3 regions of the Citrobacter enshiensis genome follow, and region 2 is predicted to be linked to each of the others. Evidence: predicted binding sites of a transcription regulator. Region 2 holds the regulator's gene; each other region holds the start of a gene.
The links. The regulator CRP, encoded in region 2, controls carbon source genes, mostly activating them, when cyclic AMP is high. The targets are predictions, from matches to a motif close to ATGTGANNNNNNTCACAT.

Region 1 (7,441 bases), 1.7 Mb from region 2:
CGAGAAAGGCGGCATCATCGAGTTCGCGGAGAAAAACCACGTCAACCCCGTCTGGCTTATCGGTCTGTTGCAGAAACAACCGCAGCACTTCCGTCTGGACGGGCCAACCCGACTGAAATTTATTCAGGAACTGGGTGAACGTAAAACCCGCATTGAGTGGGTACGTCAGTTCATGCGGCAACTGGAAGAAAACGCCGTCGCGTAATAACTGCTCCGGGTGAGGTCAATCTTCACCCGGCGCAGGATTTACAAACTCTTTGCATTTCCCTGCACTTCCCGACATAGCCAGCCGTCATAATCCTCGTTTACGTTATCGCAACAATAACCCTGTGATTTACATGGATTTATAGTGATGAGATTACACATACGTTTTTCTCGCTGGCTGGCATTTTTTGCCCTCGCCGCGACCGTGGCGGTTGCGCTGCCTGCCAAAGCGAACACCTGGCCACTGCCTCCGGCGGGCAGCAACCTGGTGGGCGAAAACAAATTTCACGTCGTTGAAAACAACGGCGGCTCGCTGGAATCGATCGCGAAGAAATACAATGTCGGTTTTCTGGCGCTGTTACAGGCCAACCCGGGCGTTGATCCTTACGTTCCACGCGCGGGTAGCGTGCTGACCATCCCTTTGCAAACTATCCTGCCAGATGCGCCGCGCGAAGGGATCGTGATCAATCTGGCGGAGTTACGTCTGTACTATTACCCGCCGGGGAAAAACGCGGTCACCGTCTACCCGATCGGCATCGGTCAGCTAGGCGGTGATACGCTGACGCCAACGATGGTGACAACCGTCTCTGACAAACGCGCCAACCCGACCTGGACTCCAACGGCGAATATTCGCGCCCGTTACAAAGCGCAAGGCGTTGACCTCCCTGCCGTGGTCCCTGCCGGACCGGATAATCCTATGGGGCATCATGCGATTCGCTTAGCCGCCTACGCGGGGTTTATTCTGCCTGCATGGCACCAATGCCGAATTTTGGTATAGGCATGCGCGTCAGCTCAGGGTGTATTCGCTTACGTGACGGTGATATTGAGACATTGTTCCGCCAGGTTACGCCAGGGACAAAAGTGAATATCATCAATACGCCAATCAAAGCCTCTGTAGAACCGGGAGGTGTGCGTCTGGGTGGAAGTGCATCAGCCGTTGCGAAGAATCTGAACGATGACCCGCAGGTATTGCCCATTAACCTGAACAGCGCAATGCAGGCGTTTAAAGCTCAGCGCAGACGGACGCGGCGGTCATGGAGCATGTTATGGAAGTGCGTTCCGGTATGCCGGTGGATGTCACCCGCCATCAGGATGCCACACCACAGGCGATGTAGAGACTCAGCATATAAAAAACCCCGCAAACATCGCGGGTTTTTTTGTGGCAATTAAAGAGAGCATTGATGAGGGAGTCATGCTTATTTGTAAATAACCGCCGTTCCGTGAAGAGTGTTAGGACCGGTAACGGAAGTAATACGGAAGGATTTCGCCCCCATCTCATCCGCTTTCTGCGCCAGTTGATCTTCCAGAGAACCCAGGTTAGTCCCTGCATTCGCAGAGATGGTGCCCACTTTTGTTGACCGGCAGGGCGTAGCCTGAACTTCAACGGCCGCAAAGGCTGGCAAATGAAAGTTGAGCCTCAGAACAGCGGCAGCGATAAGGGTTTTTACGTTTTTCATGATAGTGACCTGTAGCAGATGAATGATGTCGTTAGCATTAACTTAACGATCGATAGGTAAATCATAGATGTGATCCAGGTCACACGTCAATGTATTTTTATAATGGTCGTTAGTTTAATTATAAATATCTTATTTTTCAGAGCAGTAAGATTAAATTATTTTTATTCTGAATACGCTGGAGACTGAGCGGGTTTATTTTTATAATGGTTGTTCAACAAACCCAACCAGGTACAACGGCACCATGACAACTACCCCGACAAGTTGCGCAAAAAAAAGCCGTGGCCGACCAAAAGTGTTCGACAGGGAAGCCGCGCTTGATAAGGCCATGACACTCTTCTGGCAACATGGCTATGAAGCGACATCGCTCTCCGACCTCGTAGAAGCAACCGGTGCGAAAGCGCCGACGCTGTATGCGGATATTACCAATAAGGAAGGGTTATTTCGCGCCGTGCTGGATCGCTACATTAGCCGTTTTGCCGCAAAGCACGAGGCTCAGCTTTTCTGCGAAGAAAAAAGTGTTGAATCGGCGCTCGAAGATTATTTCAACCGCCGTTGCGACCTGCTTTACCAGCAAAGAGACTCCCGCCGGATGCTTTATGATTAATACCTCCGCGACGCTGGCAGCCTCTTCTTCGTGATATTGCGCATACGGTCAAATCACGCCATGCGATGCAGGAACAGACACTGACCCAATTCCTCCGTCAACGACAAGAACGGGGCGAGATTCCGGCGCACTGCAATCCGCAGAGTCTGGCGGAATATCTGAACTGTATATTGCAGGGGATGTCGATAAGGCGCCCGCGAAAGGCGCAACATTTGAGGACGCTAATGGCAGATCACGCACACCACGCTAAAACTGTGGCTGAGCTGCTGAAATAGTCTGTCGGAGCTGGGCGTATCGAATTCACTCAATCGCCCATTCCTGATGGTCATCGCAGACATAAAAAAGCCCCTCAGCCTGAGCGAATGAGGGGCAAGTGTGCAGAGTAGAGCTATTTTTACGCTTTGTTAGTCAAAATGAGCTGGCCGTTATTATCCAGAGGGATCTGCGCACGCGGATCTTTGTCCATGCGAATCTTGCCCTGCTGGTCACCAATTTTGTAAGTGACATCATAACCCAACATTTTTTCAGACTTGTCATACACCGTTTTGCAACGCTGCTGGGTTGAGGTGTAGGTGTCATTGTTCTGCATTGAGGCCCTGGATCTGGTTACCTGCATAACCGCCGCCCAGCGCACCCACCACCGTAGCCACATCTTTACCACGTCCACCGCCAAACTGATGACCAATAACCCCCCCGGCAACCGCGCCAAGTACGGAACCGGCGACACGGTTTTCATCCTGTACGGGTTTACGGTGCGTGACCGTGACGTTATGGCACTCCTGACGTGGGATTTTAACCGATTCCTTAATCGGTGTTGCAGAAACAACCTGAGCATACTGCGGGCCACGTTCTAAGACATTAAGACCGGCGACAGCCGCGACGCCCAGCGCAGCCGCTACGCCAATCCCGATACCCGCCAACATTGATTTATTCACGGGAACTCCTCCTTTTTTGCTATTAGTAACAATTTTGCAACGGGTGGAGGAGTAAGCAAATCAGACAACGGATGAAAAGTAGGGGTTTGAGCGGCGAAACAGGAGGATTCGGAGTACTCCGAAGCGCATAACAAGGACTGGCGGGATAACGCCGTTAGTTTAAAACCGGGATATCCGGGGCGACCACCGGGTTTGGCGTCCCTCCGGGAACCAAATCCCGGTGTTTCCCCTCATTCATTGGCTTAAATGAACGGTGTTAACAGATGGGAGGATTTTCTGTAAAAACTCACCGGCACATATGGCCGGTGAGTAGAGGGATCATTAATGCAGTTTCAGACGTGGGCGAATCACACGGTTAATGCTGCCAACCAGCATCATCAACCCGGTTTTAAAGTAGCCGTGCAACGCAATCTGGTGCATACGATACAGCGAAACATAAACGAAGCGGGCGATGCGCCCTTCCACCATCATTGATCCGCGCGTCAGATTCCCCATCAGACTCCCCACAGTAGAGAAGTTGGACAGCGAAACCAAAGAGCCGTGATCTTTGTACTGGTACGCTTTCAGCGGTTTGCCGTTCATCTGCGCCAGGATATTGTTCATTGCACAGGACGCCATCTGGTGTGCTGCCTGAGCACGTGGCGGCACAAAGCCCCCTTCCGGACGCGCACAGGATGCACAGTCGCCAATGGCATACACGTCAGGGTCACGCGTAGTCTGCAGGGTCGGTTCCACCACCAGTTGATTGATACGGTTGGTTTCCAGACCGCCGATATCTTTCATAAAGTCTGGCGCTTTGATGCCTGCCGCCCACACCATCAGATCGGCTTCAATGTATTCGCCATCTTTGGTGTGAAGTCCGCCTTCATCAGCACTGGTCACCATCGTCTGCGTCAACACACGAACACCCAGCTTGGTCAATTCGCTATGCGCTGCGCCAGAAATACGCGGCGGCAGTGCTGGCAGAATGCGTTCTCCGGCCTCAACCAGCGTCACATTCAGCGCTTCGTTGGTCAGCCCTTTGTAGCCGTAACTGTGCAGTTGTTTCACCGCATTATGCAGTTCTGCCGAGAGCTCAACGCCGGTTGCGCCACCACCCACAATGGCGATGTTAACCTTACCGTTCGCCCCCAGGTTAGCAGAGTATTTCAAAAACAGGTTCAACATTTCGTGATGGAAACGACGCGCCTGATGTGGGTTATCGAGGAAAATGCAGTGCTCTTTCACGCCAGGCGTATTGAAGTCATTGGAGGTACTTCCCAGCGCCATCACCAGCGTGCCATAGGCGATTTTACGCTCCGGCACCAACAGCCTCCCCCTTTTTCATCGCGCAGTTCAGCAATGGTTATCGTTTTTGCTTCCCGATCGATATCCATCACCGACCCAAGCTGAAACTGGAAGCCATGATTGCGCGCATGCGCCAGGTAGCTCAGCGCATCAACACCTTCATCCAGCGAACCGGTCGCCACTTCGTGCAACAGCGGTTTCCACAGATGGCTGTGGTTTCTGTCCACCAGCGTGATTTTCGCTTTTTTCTTGCGGCCCAGTTTTTTGCCCAACTGCGTCGCCATTTCCAACCCGCCAGCACCACCGCCGACAATCACGATTTTTTTCAATGGTGTAGTCAAGGTGACCCCCTTAAATTTATTAACCAATTGTTAATTAAACGTTATAGGCATAGCCTTTAATTAACAACAAGTTACGACAATGAAAAGCGACTTCAACAATGAGAATAACACGAACGGTGCATTGGTCATACCAAAATTGATGTGCATCAAGTTTTCTCGCTGAAAAGTTAGACAACACTGGCAATACGCACAAAAAAACCAGCCCGAAGGCTGGTCTTGTAAAACAGTTTGGTCGTGTTAACCCAGGGTCTTAAAGGCTTTAATTCGCTGCAAATGAGACGAGATATTCTTGAACTTGTGGGTTTGTTCCTCATCCCACACAATTTCGTAGAAATGGTGCAACTCTTCTGACGAACGTTGGTTGTTCAAGGTTTCATCATGGCGAGAAAGGATCACCAGGCAACGATCGCGGTTCTTTTCCCGAAAGTTGGTTACGCACTTGGTGGCGATATCGGCGTACTCTTCAGGACGATCGATTTTGCCTTCCATGTTCTCATAGGGGAACAGATTAGGATTAAACACCACCTGGCGAATATCACAGAGAAAACCGATCCGTTCCGCCCAGTAGCCGCCAAGACCCACACCACAAATCAACGGGCGTTCGTCCACGTTGAGCTGCAACATTTTGTCCACTTCTTTAAGCAGATGCTGCATATCATGTTTAGGATGCCTCGTGCTGTAGCTGATCAGCCTGACATCCGGGTCAATAAATTGCAGTTGCAGCACTTTCTCGTGGTTACCCGGACTGTTAGAGTCAAAACCGTGTAAATAGATAATCATCGCATCCTCACCAAAACCCGACTCCCCTGACGGGAGTGTTAATGACCTGCTTTCTCTTCCTGCCAGCGTTCATGCAGTTGGACAAGCTGGGCCGCTGACGGTTTTCCAGCGCTCAGAATCCATGAGTTCCTGGCGCGAAAACGAACCTTTATGATACAAACGTGTAACACGTTCTGCATTGATCGGCGACAGATTATCTAACACGCTGACCGCACCTTTACGATTATTGCAGACCAGGATCATATCGCAACCTGCATCCAGTGAAGCCTGACCACGTTCTGCATAGCTGCCCATGATGGCCGCGCCTTCCATCGATAAGTCGTCGGAGAAAATCACGCCGTCAAATCCCAGTTCACCGCGCAGTACTGTTTTCAGCCAGTGCGCAGAGCCGCTCGCCGGACGCGGATCTACATCGCTGTAAATCACATGGGCTGGCATAATGGCATCGAGCTTGTTCCCGGTGATCAACGCCTGGAAAACAGACATGTCTTTGGCGCGGATTTCCGCTTGTGGACGGGGATCGCGAGGCGTTTCTTTGTGGGAGTCCGCCGTAACAGCCCCGTGACCCGGGAAGTGTTTGCCGGTGGTTTTCATGCCTGCGGCATGCATACCGTCAATGAAGCGCGTGGCCATGACCAACGCTTTTTGCGGATCGGCATGATAAGAACGCTCGCCAATGGCGGCGCTGATATGTCCGACATCAAGAACCGGGGCGAAGCTGATATCGATATCCATGGCGATCATTTCACTGGCCATCAGCCAGCCCGCCTCCTGAGCCAGCCTTCCGCCCTCTTCCAGCCCCTGCAACGCGGCAAAAGATTGCGCTGCCGGTAAGCGAGTAAAGCCTTCACGAAAACGCTGCACGCGTCCGCCTTCCTGATCGACCGCCACCACCAGATGATTGCGCGATGCCGCCCGAATTTGGCGCACCAGTTCACGCAACTGTTCCGGGTCATGGTAATACGGGTGAAGAGAATGAGACCGCCTACCTGCGGATGCGCCAGAATTTCGCGCTCTTCGGCATCCAGTTCAAATCCTTCAACATCCAACATTACTGGGCCCACACTGCTCTCCTTATCTTTTCGTTGTTAGCTGACGCCAGGTTTCATCGGCCAGCCTGATAAATTGGTGTTCACCGGTCTGCTGCCAGCGGTACTCAAACCACCCCGCTTTCAGCATCATCACCCAGGGATGCCATAATCTGACCTGCCGCCAGAGGCATCGGGGATCAAGATGCGCGCGCTCAGCGTAGGCGCCGATCAGCTGTTGATGCTGTAACGCATCATCCACCCACACCGCCGCCAGTTCCAGAGCAATATCGCCGTCTCCGGCATATTCCCAGTCAATCAATCGTAACCCTGACGCCGTGTGCACCAGATTGCCGCTATGGACATCCATATGCAAAGGCCCGAGACGCAGAGGGCGAGGTTCCCCCTCTCTTCGCAGCCGTTTTAACCGTCGTAGCCAGTCAGGCGTCCGACGAGCAGGATCGCAACACTGCCAGTAGTGCTCCAGCAACGGCAGCAGCGTGACCCGCCAGCCAAAGCACGGTTGCTGATGCAGATGATACAGCAAGCCCGCCAGCGCGTCGGCTTCCGGTAATCCGGATTTTACGTCGCCCGCTAAATAGTCCACGGCCATCCAGCCAGGCGTATAGAGTCGGGGACGGGTCACAAGCGTGGCGGGCAAGCGTGAGAGCGCCCGGTACTGCCGCAAAAAATGCGACTCCGGCGCCTGAGGATCATGGTGACAACGAAGAACCAGGCGATGGGTCGCATTTTCAATGATGACGCTCCCGCCGCTTAATCCGCTGTTGTTCGCGGCGACGGGATG
Region 2 (7,441 bases):
CCCTGGCAGGAGTTGTCCGCTGAAACGCTGGATAACCTGATTGAAAGCTTTGTATTGCGCGAAGGCACCGATTATGGTGAACATGAGCGTTCGCTTGCGCAAAAAGTCGCCGACGTCAAACGTCAACTACAGCGCGGCGAGGCCGTTCTGGTGTGGTCTGAACTCCACGAAACGGTCAACATCATGCCCAGAAAACAGTTGCACGAGTAATCCGCCGCTGAGGGCCGACTATACTAAAACGAGTGTTTATTCATGGAGTTGTTATGTCTGCCAAACATCCGGTGATTGCGGTAACAGGGTCCAGCGGCGCGGGGACCACCACCACCAGCCTCGCGTTCCGTAAAATTTTTGCACAGTTAAATCTGCGCGCCGCCGAGGTGGAAGGCGACAGCTTTCATCGCTATACCCGCCCGGAAATGGACATGGCGATCCGCAAAGCGCGGGACGCCGGGCGACATATCAGTTATTTCGGCCCCGAAGCTAATGATTTTGGTCTGCTGGAACAAACGTTCAGCGAATACGGACAAGCGGGCAAAGGCCAGTCGCGGAAATATCTGCATACCTACGATGAAGCAGTACCGTGGAATCAGGTGCCGGGAACCTTTACGCCATGGCAACCCTTGCCCGAACCGACCGACGTCCTGTTCTATGAAGGGCTGCACGGCGGCGTAGTGACGCCGCACCATAACGTTGCGCGCCATGTGGATTTGCTGGTTGGCGTAGTACCGATCGTTAACCTGGAGTGGATACAGAAACTGATCCGCGACACTGGCGAACGTGGGCACTCCCGCGAAGCGGTGATGGATTCGGTGGTCCGTTCCATGGATGATTACATCAACTTTATCACCCCGCAGTTCTCCCGTACGCATATTAACTTCCAGCGCGTGCCCACTGTGGACACCTCGAATCCCTTCGCGGCAAAAGGCATCCCGTCATTAGACGAAAGCTTTGTCGTTATTCATTTTCGCAATCTGGAAGGGATCGATTTCCCCTGGTTACTGGCGATGCTTCAGGGCTCATTTATTTCACACATCAATACATTAGTCGTGCCGGGCGGCAAAATGGGACTGGCAATGGAGTTGATCATGCTGCCGCTGGTTCAGCGACTGATGGAAGGCAAAAAAATCGAATAATATGCAGCGTTGCCGGATAAGCGTCACGCCCTCCGGCAACGTGAGATCACGCGGCAATCACTTCATATGAATGCGTGATATTCACCGCTTTTTCCAGCATTAACGCAACGGAACAATATTTTTCTGCAGAAAGATCAACAGCTCGCGAAACGGCGGCATCTTTCAGTTCATTGCCGGTCACAATAAAATGCAGATTGATATGCGTAAACAGACGCGGCGCCTCTTCACGACGCTCAGAAGTGAGCTTCACTTCGCAGTTGGTCACGTCCTGGCGTCCCTTTTGCAAAATAGACACCACATCAATCGCACTGCAGCCACCCGCGGCCATTAACACCATTTCCATCGGACTCGGCGCTTTATCACCGGAGTTACCATCCATCAAAATCTGGTGGCCGGAAGCAGACTCTCCCAGGAAGGTTAACCCTTCGACCCATTTCACACGCGCTTGCATATTTCGTAACTCCAATGTTTCAATTTTCCTGACAGATTACGCGGACATAACAAATCTCGCAATGGAAGGCGACCTGCATCATGCTGAAGCGAGACACCAGGAGACACACGGCGAAAGCTATGCTAAAACAGTCAGGATGCTACAGTAATACATTGACGTACTGCATGTATGCAGAGGACATCACATTACAGGCTGCAGTACATTTTTAGCAGCCCCCTTCCCTGGCAGCGGGAAGCATATTTTGGCAACCCCAGAGACAGCGTCGTTTTCTGGCTCTGGAGACAGCTTATAACAGAGGATAACCGCGCATGGTGCTTGGCAAACCGCAAACAGACCCGACTCTCGAATGGTTCTTGTCTCATTGCCACATTCATAAGTACCCGTCGAAGAGCACGCTGATTCACCAGGGTGAAAAAGCAGAAACGTTGTACTACATCGTTAAAGGCTCAGTGGCAGTGCTGATTAAAGACGAAGAAGGGAAAGAGATGATCCTTTCTTATCTGAATCAGGGCGATTTCATTGGCGAATTAGGCCTGTTTGAAGAAGGCCAGGAACGCAGTGCATGGGTACGTGCAAAAACGGCCTGTGAAGTCGCTGAAATCTCCTACAAAAAATTTCGCCAACTGATCCAGGTAAACCCGGATATTCTGATGCGCCTGTCTTCCCAGATGGCTCGTCGCCTGCAAGTTACGTCCGAAAAAGTCGGCAACCTTGCCTTCCTCGACGTAACCGGTCGTATCGCTCAGACTCTGCTGAACCTGGCGAAACAACCCGATGCGATGACTCACCCGGACGGCATGCAAATCAAAATCACCCGTCAGGAGATCGGTCAGATCGTTGGCTGTTCTCGCGAAACCGTTGGTCGTATTCTGAAAATGCTGGAAGATCAGAACCTGATCTCAGCGCACGGTAAGACCATCGTCGTCTACGGCACTCGTTAACCCCGTCGAAATAGCGCATTACCCTGTAATGCGCCATTTTTGTTGGCACCGATGTGGCGAAGACTGATCTATCATCCTGAAATCAACTACGCACTGCGGCAAACGCTGGTGCTGTGTTTGCCTGTGGCGATTGGTCTTATCATTGGTCAGTTGCATCTGGGATTGCTCTTTTCTCTCGTTCCCGCCTGCTGCAACATTGCCGGGCTTGATACCCCCCACAAACGCTTTTTCAAACGCTTAGTCATTGGCGCATCGCTGTTTGCCGGATGCAGCCTGGTCATGCAGCTACTGCTCGCGCAAGCAATACCGCTGCCGCTGATTCTGACGGGGTTAACGCTGATTCTTGGCGTGACGGCGGAACTCAGCGCCTTGCATGCCCGACTCCTGCCGGCTTCGCTTATCGCCGCCATTTTCACGCTAAGCCTGGCCGGTAACATGCCCGTCTGGGAACCGTTGCTGATCTATGCCCTGGGCACCCTGTGGTACGGGCTTTTTAACTGGTTTTGGTTCTGGCTCTGGCGTGAACAACCGCTACGCGAGTCGCTCAGTTTGTTGTACCGCGAGCTGGCCGACTACTGCGAAGCCAAATACAGCCTGCTCACCCAGCACGCCGATCCTGAAAAAGCGCTGCCGCCCTTGTTGGTACGCCAACAGAAAGCGGTGGATCTCATCACCCAGTGTTACCAGCAAATGCACATGCTGTCGGCGCATCACAATAATGAATATAAACGCCTGCTGCGGGCCTTCCAGGAAGCGCTGGACTTACAGGAACATATCTCCGTCAGCCTGCATCAGCCGGAAGAGGTGCAAAAGCTGGTCGAACGCAGCCATGCAGAGCAGGTGATTCGCTGGAACGCGCAAACGGTCGCTGCGCGCTTACGCATCCTGGCGGATGATATTCTGTATCACCGCCTGCCGACTCGCTTTTCCATGGAAAAGCAGATTGGCGCGCTCGAGAAAATTGCCAACCAGCATCCCGATAACCCGGTGGGTCAGTTCTGTTACTGGCACTTTAGCCGCATTGCCCGCGTATTGCGGACCCAACGCCCGCTGTATGCCCGTGACCTGATGGCGGATAAACAGCGTCGACTCCCGCTGATCCCGGCGCTAAAAAACTATCTGTCATTCAAATCGCCCGCACTGCGAAATGCCGGGCGCATCAGCGTCATGCTGAGTATCGCCAGTCTGATGGGGAGCGCGTTACATCTGCCAAAACCGTACTGGATCCTGATGACGGTTCTGTTTGTAACGCAAAACGGCTACGGTGCGACGCGGGTTCGCATACTGCACCGTTCGGCGGGCACGCTGGTCGGGTTGGTGATTGCGGGCGTGACGCTACACTTCCACATCCCCGAAGGCTTCACACTGGCGGGCATGCTGGTCATTACGCTGGTGAGCTATCTGATCATTCGTAAAAACTACGGCTGGGCAACGGTCGGGTTTACGGTCACTGCGGTGTATACCCTGCAATTGCTGACGTTAAACGGCGAGCAGTACATTGTGCCGCGGTTTATTGACACGGTGATTGGCTGCCTGATCGCGTTTGGCGGGACGGTCTGGCTCTGGCCGCAGTGGCAGAGCGGTCTGTTGCGCAAAAACGCCCACGACGCGCTGGAAGCCGACCAGGAAGCTATACGCCTGATCCTCAGCGACAATCCACAGGCAACGCCGCTCGCGTATCAGCGTATGCGTGTCAATCAGGCGCACAACACGCTGTACAACTCGCTGAATCAGTCCATGCAGGAACCCGGATTTAACGCGCACTATCTGGCAGATATGAAACTGTGGGTGACGCACAGCCAGTTTATTGTCGAGCACATCAATGCGATGACAACGCTGGCGCGGGAACATACGATGCTGACGCCAGACCTTGCGCAACGCTATCTGGAATCGTGTGAAATTGCGCTCCAGCGCTGCCAGCAGCGTCTGGAGTATGACGGACCGGGCAGCTCTGGCGATGTGAATATTCTGGAAGCGCCAGAGATGCTCTCCCATGGGCCATTAAGTACCCTGGAACAACACCTGCAGCGCATACTGGGCCACCTGAACACCATGCACACCATTTCGTCGGTCGCCTGGCGTCAACGGCCTCACCACGGGATCTGGCTCAGCCGTCGGTTACGGGATATTAAGAGCTAACGACTTTCGCGACGGCCTGCGCGAAACGCTGCATTCCCTCATCGATATCCGCCTCTTCCACCACCAGCGAGGGGGCGAAGCGCATCACATCCGGACCGGCATTCAGCACCATCACACCTGCACTCGCTCCCGCATAAAGAAACTCACGCGCTCGTCCCTGATATTGCGGCTTCAACTCTGCCCCAATCAGCAGTCCCATCCCACGAATGTCGCTGAAAACATCGTACTGCTCGTCAATTTTCTGCAAATGCTGAACAAATTTCTGCCGTTTCGTCTGAATGCCGTCCAGCACGTCTGGCGTGTTAATAATATCGAACGCAGCGCCAGCAACCGCGCAGGCCAGCGGGTTACCACCGTAGGTGGAACCGTGAGAACCGACGTGAAACGCACAGGCAATCTCCTGCGTGGTCAGCATGGCGCTCACCGGGAAACCGCCGCCAAGCGCCTTGGCGCTGGTCAGAATATCCGGTGTCACGCCATAGTGCATATATGCAAACAGGGAGCCAGTACGCCCCATGCCGCACTGCACCTCATCAAAGACCAGCAATGCCTGATGCTGGTCACACAACTCGCGCAGTCCTTTCAGGAACTCGGGCGTTGCCGCCGTTAATCCCCCTTCCCCCTGGATGGGCTCCACCACCACCGCGCAGGTGTGGTCATCCATCACGGCTTTCACCGCATGCAGATCGTTAAAGGGAACATGGACGATGTCGGCCGGTTTCGGCCCAAAACCATCGGAATACTTCGGCTGGCCGCCAACCGTTACGGTGAACAGTGAGCGACCGTGAAACGCGTTATGGAAGGCGATGATTTTGGTTTTGAACGGACTGTGACGCACGCAGGCGTAGTGACGCGCCAGTTTGAAGGCCGTCTCGTTCGCTTCTGTGCCAGAGTTCATGAACAGCACGCGTTCTGCAAACGTCGCGTCGATAAGCTTACGCCCCAGCCGTAGCGCCGGTTCATTCGTAAAGACGTTACTGGTGTGCCACAACGTTTCGCCCTGGGTTTTCAGCGCCTCAACCAGCGCCGGATGACAATGCCCCAGCGCCGTCACTGCAATCCCGCCAGCAAAATCAACGTATTCCTTTCCCTGTTGATCCCAGACGCGGCTTCCTTTGCCTTTTACCGGAATAAATTCTGCCGGTGCATAAATCGGCAGGATAACTTCATCAAAAGTCGCGCGCGTAATTGCAGTTTGTTCAGTTGCCATCTTATGACCACCCAGTTATGCAGGAATTAATGTGAAATTATAATCACAAAATATGCATAAAAAATCATTAGATAGCAACCACAAATCAGCGCTGGAGGAAATTTGCCAGTAGCCGATGCCCCTGTTCGCTGAGAATGCTTTCCGGATGAAACTGTACGCCTTCCAGATCCCATTCCCGATGACGAATGCCCATAATTTCCTGGGTTTCACTCCAGGCGGTGACGTCAAAACAGACGGGAAGCGTGGCTGGGTCAATCACCAGAGAATGGTAACGCGTCACGCGTAATGGATTCGACAATCCCAGGAAAACACCCTGACCGGTATGGGTTATCGGCGAGGTTTTGCCATGCATGACTTTCGCTGCCCGAACGATGGTCGCGCCAAACGCTTGCGCCATGGCCTGGTGGCCCAGACACACGCCCAGTATGGGCAGCCGTCCTGCATAATGGCGAATCACGTCCAGCGAAATTCCGGCCTCGTTGGGCGTGCAGGGGCCAGGAGAAATCACGATCTTTTGCGGATTGAGTGCGTCGATTTGCGCCAGCATCAACTCGTCATTCCGTTTGACCAGGACGTCAGCGCCCAGTTCGCAAAAATACTGGTAGAGGTTCCAGGTGAAAGAATCGTAGTTGTCGATTAGCAGGATCATGGCGGCTCCGGTACGTTAGAACCGCGCTATTCTACTCAGTTTCCTCAGCTTCGCTCACCACTTTACGAAATATTGCCTGCAATGCCGAAAGGTCGCCCATGGCGCCACTCTGGTTGGCCTGATTCCACTCATCCACCTGAATACCGTTCCAGGCCAGCGTGTAACCGGCATGAATCGCCAGTTGTTCAAAGAAGATGCGCTGTGCCAGACCGCTGCCGATGCGAAACGGATGCAGCACATTGATCTCACAATAGTAATGCGCGAGCCTGGCGACGAATTTCTCTTTCGGCAATCCGACCAGATACCCTTCTTCTTCCAGATCCTGCATCAGGGCATTGCCCTCTTTTTCGATCCAGGCAAAATGGCAGAAAGGCGTGTCCCCCTGATAGATATCCACTTCGCGTAACTTTCCCGCCCAGTCGAAAATGTCCTGATAAAGTTGGCGATGAATAGCGCACAGGTAGGGTAAACCACGAACCCGCGGCCCCAGTTCAATGGTCGCGGCGCGTAACGCCGTCAGTTCATATGCCGCCTGCTCCAGACGCTGAACCTGGTGGATGCCTAAACGGTTGCGCATGACATCGAGACCGTCGTAAAGATAGGGGTCGCGTCCTTCACCGAATTTATCGCTCATAATGCCTCCTCAACGCCTCAAGGCGTACAAGGGCTTCCTCAGTGGTCAGAGTAACCAGGGGGATTTCAACACCTTCAAGACGGCGACTGGCCTGGAAATTAGCGTTTCGCAGATGTTTCCAGAGATGAGATTTTTGTTTATCGGTGAGCTTTTTCACGTGACCTCCCTGAATGCGCCTTCACTTGCCACAAGTATAAGCAGCAATTTCGGGTTACGCAGAGGTCAGGAATAGCGCGGGCATCAGCAACCCGCGCAAAATGCGATTACGGCAGAACTTTCGCGGA
Region 3 (7,441 bases), 1.1 Mb from region 2:
AAGAAGCTGAAAAAAATGCCTTGATATGGATGAGTACGAAGGACTATTTAACTGAATGCCTGGATATTCACGAGCAGCTCCACAAAGATTATTCACTTCAGGAGCAGGTGAGTTCATGGCTTTTTATGCTCAGAATGAAACGTATACCGGATTTACTGGGATACAAAACAGCGATATTGTCAAACAATATGGAGGTACTCCATTCAGCGTTGCTTCAGTCTGCCATGATTAAGCATGTGACGCTGGGGGGGGATTCAGGATGCGATCACTGCGCTAATATATGGATAACCCTGGATATTCTTGCTGTAGGCATGTTTACCCGTGTTCCACTTCTTTTGCCTGAAAGGCTTGGCATGAGTGACAATGGTCATCCTGTAACAATAGCGATAACTAATTTAGTCATGGCGTTATGGTACAAACGTACTGATTTTGAAGTTGATGCAAGGAAAAGAGCGGAAGCGGTACTTGCGTCTAAGCAAGCCACAATCGATCTTTTGACCATCCGTTATCTTATCGCACTCCTCGACGGTAATGTTGCAGAAGCAGGGAACCAACTCGATTTATATTGCCAAAATGTACCAAGGGTGAAGGAGTACGGGGTCACTAAGCTTAATAAAATGTTCTGGCCATATGCGCATGGGTTATACAACCTTGCTTTTGTTGTTTGGGGCAGTGAAAAGGCCAGCGCTATTGCAAAACCAGAGTCCGATTGTTTTATTAACGAACTGGCGGAATGGCAAATTCAACATAATTACCGCCATGGGCAATTGTTTTTTGAATACCCAATGCCAATTGATCTCGTTAATACAATTATCTCTTGCACCCCACCGGAATGTTCGCTGCATCAACCCTACCTGGATACCGATAAAAAATATAAAGAAAAGCGATATCTGCATGCAGAACATTTTGAACAACAGATGACGAAGATGGCTTTGGAGGCACTCTTGCAAAGAACGCCGTGACCCTGGCCCAAAATCAGTGCAGCGCTAAATCAGAAAGGAGATCATAAGGCGGGATGGTGTCCCCTGCAGGAATCGAACCTGCAACTAGCCCTTAGGAGGGGCTCGTTATATCCATTTAACTAAGGAGACGAAGCGGCACGAGTATAGCGTTTTTTATGCAGCGCGGTAAGTATAAGGCCGCCTGACTGCTCAAACCGTCGCCACTCAGGACTGTTTTTTCTGGTTTTTCTGCTGTTGCTCATTATCTTCGGCGCGTTGTCTGGCCTCTTCTTTACGTTTGGTGCTCATATCGTTGCGGATTTGCGCGTGACTCATCAGCGCAAAGATAAAAGTGCCGCCGCAGATGTTTCCGGCAAGTGTTGGGAGGGCGAAGGGCCAAAAAAAGTCGCTCCAGTGTAGTGTACCGTTAAAGACCAGATAGAGGATTTCAACCGATCCGACGACAATGTGGGTGGTGTCGCCCAGCGCGATGAGCCAGGTCATCAGGATGATCACCACGATTTTTGCAGCCCCGGCTGCGGGAAACATCCACACCATGGTGGCAATCAGCCATCCTGAAATGATCGCGTTGGCAAACATTTCTGACGGACTGTTTTTCATCACCGCCATACCGATACTGACAAACGCGTCCCGCGTTTCTTCATCAAATATTGGCATATATTCAAAGGCCCAGGCCGCGATGCCGGTGCCGAGAATATTGCCCAGCAGCACAATTCCCCAGAGTCGCATCAGCAAGCCGATATTACCCGGCGTTGGTTTATGCATGATGGGAAGGACAGCCGTTACCGTATTCTCTGTGAACAGTTGTTGGCGTGCCATGATGACAATGATAAAGCCAAAGGTATAACCGAGGTTCTCGAGTAAAAAACGGCCGGGGACATCGTCCAGCTGAACATGAAAAATCCCTTTTGCCAGTAAAGAGGCTCCCATGGAGAGACCGGCAGCAATTGCCGACCATAGCAGCGCCATGGCGTCGCGCTCCAGTTCCTTTTCGCCATCCTGACGGATGTGCTCATGTATGGCCATTGCCCGCGAGGGGAGGCGGTCTTCGTCCAGCTCAATTTTCTTGCCGCGCTGTTTCTCTTCGCTTTCTACTTCAAGTCCATCGCTGTTCCGATCGATTTTATCGCCGCTGAGCTTGTCCATCGGGTCACCCTGTTATGAGCACGTATAGCTAAAGCGTAGCGACTTTTTATTCACGCAAGAGATACATACTTTGAAATCGCAAAAATGGTAACGTTTGGTTTTTCGCCGTCAGTTAAAATAGAAGCATTACGAGCGTTGCGTTACCAGGCTATGATCAGATCAACGAGATTGGGTATATAGACATCGTTTGACGTGCTGTTACAATCGCTCACACCTAAACAGGCGGATACGGTTTCGTTCCGTCATGGATGGCAATCAGCGATAGCCATAATCAACAGGGAGACATTTATGAAGCTTCGCCTGTCGGCGCTTGCGCTGGGAACCACACTGCTGGTGGGGTGTGCGAGTTCCGGTACAGAACAGCAGGGGCGTTCCGACCCGTTTGAAGGGTTCAACCGCACCATGTACAACTTCAACTTCAATGTGTTGGATCCGTATGTCGTTCGGCCGGTCGCCGTCGCCTGGCGTGACTATGTTCCTCAACCTGCACGAAATGGTCTGAGCAACTTCACCGGCAACCTTGAAGAACCCGCGGTAATGGTGAACTACTTCCTGCAGGGCGATCCGTATCAGGGGATGGTGCATTTCACCCGATTCTTCCTGAACACCCTGTTGGGGATGGGCGGCTTTATTGATGTTGCGGGAATGGCGAATCCGAAACTACAGCGTGCTGAACCTCACCGTTTCGGCAGTACGTTAGGGCACTATGACGTGGGTTACGGGCCGTATATGCAGCTTCCGTTCTACGGTAGCTTCACGCTTCGTGACGACGGCGGTGATATGGCGGATACGCTCTATCCGGTCCTTTCCTGGCTCACCTGGCCGATGTCTATCGGTAAATGGACGGTTGAAGGGATTGAGAGCCGCGCACAGCTTCTCGATTCTGATGGCCTGCTGCGCCAGTCTTCCGACCCCTACATTATGGTGCGTGAAGCGTACTTCCAGCGCCATGATTTCATCGCCAATGGCGGGAAGCTTAAACCTCAGGAAAACCCGAACGCGCAGGCGATTCAGGACGACCTCAAAGATATTGATTCTGAGTGATGGCCTGAGGCCAATAAAAAAGGTGAGCCTGAAGCTCACCTTTTTTTATGTCCGGGACAAACTTAGAACGCGTAGTTAAAGTTGGTACCGAACAGCCAGGCCTTACCTTCAGATTCGAACTGGTATGGGCCTTCGTTGATCGTAACGCTTTGACCGTGCATGTAAGAGACGCCGACATCAATAGAGGCATCTTTATTGAAGGCATAAGTGGTACCTGCGCTCAGCCAGAAACGGTCCTGATCCGGAATAGAGATGGAACGTTTGTCGGCAGGCACTGGGCTATCATCGAACGCGATACCGGTGCGGAACGTCCAGTTATCATCGTAATAATAGGTGGTACCCAACGCGATACGGTAAGCATCTTTAAAGCCTTCATCTTTCTGGAACAGCGTGTCGCCACTGGTCGATGTCGCTTTCAGCTCCTGGAACTGACTCCAGCTGGTGTACGCCAGGCTATAGTGAATCGCCCATTGCGGCGCAACGCGGTTATAACCGGAGATTTCCCACATTTCAGGCAGGTTCAGCGTCAAATAACCTGACTGGGTTGCACCGCCGGTGGCGGTCGGGATGGGGAGACCAAAGCTATTGAGTCCACTGTTCAGATCGCTACTGTAGTTACCTTTGAAGTCGATTTTCACTTCAGAACGGTAGGTTAATGCGTAGCGGTTGTTTTTGTCGACTTCATAAAGGATACCGGCGTTCCAGCCAAAGCCCCACTGATTACCGTTCAGGTGAGCAATATTGGTGTCGCTTGGGATACCGTTTGCTGTCGCTGCTAATTGCTGGCCTTGCGGGGTTTGCCCGGCAGGAGACCGCATAATCTGACCGGCAACCAGTTGACCTAAGTCACCGGCGTAGCGATCAATTTTAGCGCGGGCATAGACGGCATCCAGACCGAGACCAAAGCTCCAGCTTTCATTTAAGCGATATGCGCCGCTTAAATTCAGGTTCATGGTTTCGAGGTCGGTCGTACCGCCAACAGAACCTGCGGTGTAAGTATCGTTAAACTCGGTGGCCAGACCGTAGTTAGAGGTAATAGATGCCCCGATACCAAACTGATCGTTGATTGGCGCAACGAAGTGGACGTTCGGTACCCAGGCGGTTGGCGCGATGTTATCTGCGTCCAGACTGCGACCTGAGGGTGAACGTCCGCTAATATTAACATCAGGATCGATGTACACCGCACCGGCTGAGAACATTGGGCGATCAAACATGGTGATTAACGCAGGGTTACGGCTGACGTTACCCGCGTCGTCTGCGATAGCACCTTCGCCCGAATAGGCCCGGCCAAGGCCAGAGGAAGAAAATTCGTTTAACTGAAAGCCTGCAGACCAGGCCTGTGTGGAGATGATTGCCACTGTGACTGCGAGAGCAGACTTTGTAAACAGGGTTTTCTGGCTCATGACCATAACCTCATTGATTTATTTTTATTCAAACAATGTTACATACCGTAACAGGAGCGCGAAGTGTAGGGTCTGAGGTACGACAGAGAAATCAGACCAGTGGCGTGAGTATAGGTCTGACCAGATGGAATGTTGCAAGTATGTTTATAAGTTTTTTCAATTGTGATCTTAGAAACGCGATCCAGCTGGCAAAACTGAGGGGATACGCACTCACCCGTTTAGGCGATTTTTGTTTTAGATCATTTTTAGGTGTGATTTCCCTCACTTATCCTATTTCACATCATTAACGACTGGAGAGGTGAATGGCGGGAGCGTAAAATGTCCCCAGCGTTTATCTGGCACCTAAGGTGCGAATACAGAGGAAATCTACAATGAGTAAATGCAGTGCTGATGAAACCCCGGTTTGCTGCTGTATGGATGTTGGTACCATTATGGACAACTCCGACTGCACCGCGTCGTACAGCCGAGTGTTCGCGAACCGCGCGCAGGCTGAAGAAACGCTGGCTGCGTTGACGGAGAAAGCGCGTAGCGTGGAATCCGAACCTTGCCAAATCACCTCCACTTTTACTGAAGAGTCTGAAGGTGTGCGTCTGGATATCGATTTTGTCTTCGCTTGTGAAGCTGAAACGCTGATCTTCCAGCTGGGCTTGCGTTAATCCCCACCTTTCAAACACCCTTGTCAAATACTGGCAGGGGTGTTTTCGTAACGCTATGTAACTATTCATTGTGCCATAGCTCGCACTTTCTTATGTCTCCCCTTGGCTAAATGTAAAAAATTGGTTAAGACTGTGATCAGGTCAGACCACTTAAAATATTTTTTACAGGGGAGTGCTATGAGTCAGGCTTTACCACTGGTCACCCGTCAGGGCGATCGTATTGCCATTGTCAGCGGTTTACGTACACCGTTTGCCCGGCAGGCTACTGCATTTCATGGCATTCCCGCCGTTGATTTGGGGAAAATGGTGGTAGGTGAACTGCTGGCGCGCAGTGAAATACCCTCCGACGCGATTGAACAACTGGTTTTTGGCCAGGTTGTACAAATGCCTGAAGCGCCAAACATCGCGCGCGAAATCGTGCTGGGTACCGGGATGAACGTTCATACGGACGCCTACAGCGTGAGCCGGGCCTGTGCGACCAGTTTTCAGGCGGTGGCGAATGTGGCCGAGAGCCTGATAACGGGCACTATTCGCGCCGGTATCGCCGGGGGGGCCGACTCTTCCTCCGTGTTGCCCATTGGTGTGAGCAAAAAGCTGGCGCGCGTGCTGGTGGACGTCAATAAAGCCAGAACGACCGGTCAGCGACTCAAACTCTTTTCCCGCCTGCGTTTACGCGACCTGATGCCGGTTCCTCCTGCCGTGGCGGAATATTCGACGGGGCTGCGGATGGGGGATACCGCCGAACAAATGGCGAAAACGTATGGTATTACCCGTGAACAGCAGGATGCGCTGGCGCATCGTTCTCACCAGCGTGCCGCTCAGGCCTGGGCCGAAGGTAAGTTAGCGGATGAAGTCATGACCACCTGGGCACCACCCTTTAACGATCCTTTCTCCGAAGACAATAATATTCGCGGTAACTCTACGCTGGCTGATTACGCCAAACTGCGTCCAGCGTTCGACAAAAAGCACGGTACTGTGACGGCGGCTAACAGCACACCGCTGACGGACGGTGCGGCTGCCGTTATTTTAATGACGGAATCTCGCGCTCGGGAACTGGGACTGGTCCCGCTGGGTTATCTGCGCAGCTACGCCTTTACCGCCATCGATGTGTGGCAGGACATGTTATTGGGTCCCGCATGGTCTACACCGCTGGCGCTGGAGCGTGCTGGATTAACAATGGCTGATTTGACGCTCATTGATATGCATGAAGCCTTTGCCGCGCAGACGTTGGCCAATATTCAACTGCTTGGCAGCGAACGTTTTGCCCGTGACGTTTTGGGGCGGGCGCATGCCACCGGTGAGGTGGATGACAGTAAATTCAACGTGTTGGGCGGGTCGATTGCCTATGGTCACCCGTTTGCCGCCACGGGCGCACGCATGATCACCCAGACATTACACGAGTTACGGCGCCGGGGCGGGGGCTTCGGTTTAGTCACTGCTTGCGCGGCGGGTGGTCTGGGTGCGGCAATGGTTCTGGAGGCGGAATAATGGAAATGACATCGGCTTTTACGCTTAACGTGCGTCTGGATAATGTCGCCGTCGTTTCCATGGACGTCCCCGGCGAAAAGATGAACACCTTAAAAGCGGCATTTGCGACGCAGGTTCGCGCCATTCTGAAACAAATCCGTGAAAACAAAGCATTGCGCGGCGTGGTGTTCATTTCCGCAAAGCCAGATAATTTTATTGCTGGCGCCGATATCAATATGATTGGCCATTGCCGCAGCGCTCAGGAGGCTGAAACCCTCGCACGTCAGGGCCAGCAGATAATGTCTGAGATTAACGCGTTGCCGATCCCGGTCATTGCCGCCATTCATGGTGCGTGTCTGGGCGGGGGGCTTGAGATGGCGCTGGCCTGCCACCACCGCATCTGTACCGATGATGCAAAAACAGTCCTGGGCCTGCCGGAAGTACAGCTTGGGCTGTTGCCGGGTTCGGGCGGCACACAGCGACTGCCGCGTCTGGTCGGGGTGAGTACAGCGCTGGATATGATCCTCACCGGTAAGCAACTGCGCGCCAAACAGGCGCTGAAGGCGGGGCTGGTGGATGAGGTTGTCCCCTATTCCATTTTGCTGGAAGCCGCTGTTGAGTTAGCCAAACAGGATCGGTCATCTCATCGTGAATTACCGGTTCGTGAACGCATTCTTGCAGGTCCGCTGGGGCGTGCACTGTTATTTCGTATGGTCAGGAAACAGACGGAGCAGAAAACTCAGGGTAACTATCCGGCCACCGA

Region 1: the regulator CRP is predicted to act here: its motif matches at 1,729-1,746, upstream of bhsA (multiple stress resistance protein BhsA).
Region 3: the regulator CRP is predicted to act here: its motif matches at 4,805-4,822, upstream of P2W74_RS07130 (YfcZ/YiiS family protein).

Annotation. Positions count from the first base shown of each region.
Region 1 covers NZ_CP119862.1:2,070,578-2,078,018, reverse strand. The annotation lists partial or broken gene mfd (transcription-repair coupling factor) at 1-205, shown strand, start outside; partial or broken gene ldtC (L,D-transpeptidase LdtC) at 353-1,319, shown strand; gene bhsA (multiple stress resistance protein BhsA) at 1,401-1,661, opposite strand; partial or broken gene P2W74_RS10100 (TetR/AcrR family transcriptional regulator) at 1,903-2,535, shown strand; partial or broken gene P2W74_RS10095 (glycine zipper 2TM domain-containing protein) at 2,660-3,200, opposite strand; partial or broken gene ndh (NADH-quinone dehydrogenase) at 3,522-4,828, opposite strand; gene ycfP (alpha/beta hydrolase YcfP) at 5,066-5,608, opposite strand; partial or broken gene nagZ (beta-N-acetylhexosaminidase) at 5,647-6,672, opposite strand; gene thiK (thiamine kinase) at 6,683-7,441, opposite strand, start outside.
Region 2 covers NZ_CP119862.1:364,861-372,301, reverse strand. The annotation lists gene P2W74_RS01670 (YheU family protein) at 1-210, shown strand, start outside; gene P2W74_RS01665 (phosphoribulokinase) at 264-1,133, shown strand; gene P2W74_RS01660 (OsmC family protein) at 1,180-1,584, opposite strand; gene crp (cAMP-activated global transcriptional regulator CRP) at 1,893-2,525, shown strand; gene P2W74_RS01650 (YccS/YhfK family putative transporter) at 2,577-4,664, shown strand; gene argD (bifunctional acetylornithine/succinyldiaminopimelate transaminase) at 4,654-5,874, opposite strand; gene pabA (aminodeoxychorismate synthase component 2) at 5,960-6,523, opposite strand; gene P2W74_RS01635 (putative adenosine monophosphate-protein transferase Fic) at 6,555-7,157, opposite strand; gene P2W74_RS01630 (YhfG family protein) at 7,147-7,314, opposite strand; gene ppiA (peptidylprolyl isomerase A) at 7,421-7,441, opposite strand, start outside.
Region 3 covers NZ_CP119862.1:1,471,521-1,478,961, forward strand. The annotation lists gene P2W74_RS07105 (hypothetical protein) at 1-962, shown strand, start outside; tRNA gene P2W74_RS07110 (tRNA-Arg) at 1,017-1,091, opposite strand; gene P2W74_RS07115 (formate/nitrite transporter family protein) at 1,167-2,108, opposite strand; gene mlaA (phospholipid-binding lipoprotein MlaA) at 2,397-3,152, shown strand; gene fadL (long-chain fatty acid transporter FadL) at 3,215-4,555, opposite strand; gene P2W74_RS07130 (YfcZ/YiiS family protein) at 4,927-5,211, shown strand; gene fadI (acetyl-CoA C-acyltransferase FadI) at 5,389-6,699, shown strand; gene fadJ (fatty acid oxidation complex subunit alpha FadJ) at 6,699-7,441, shown strand, end outside.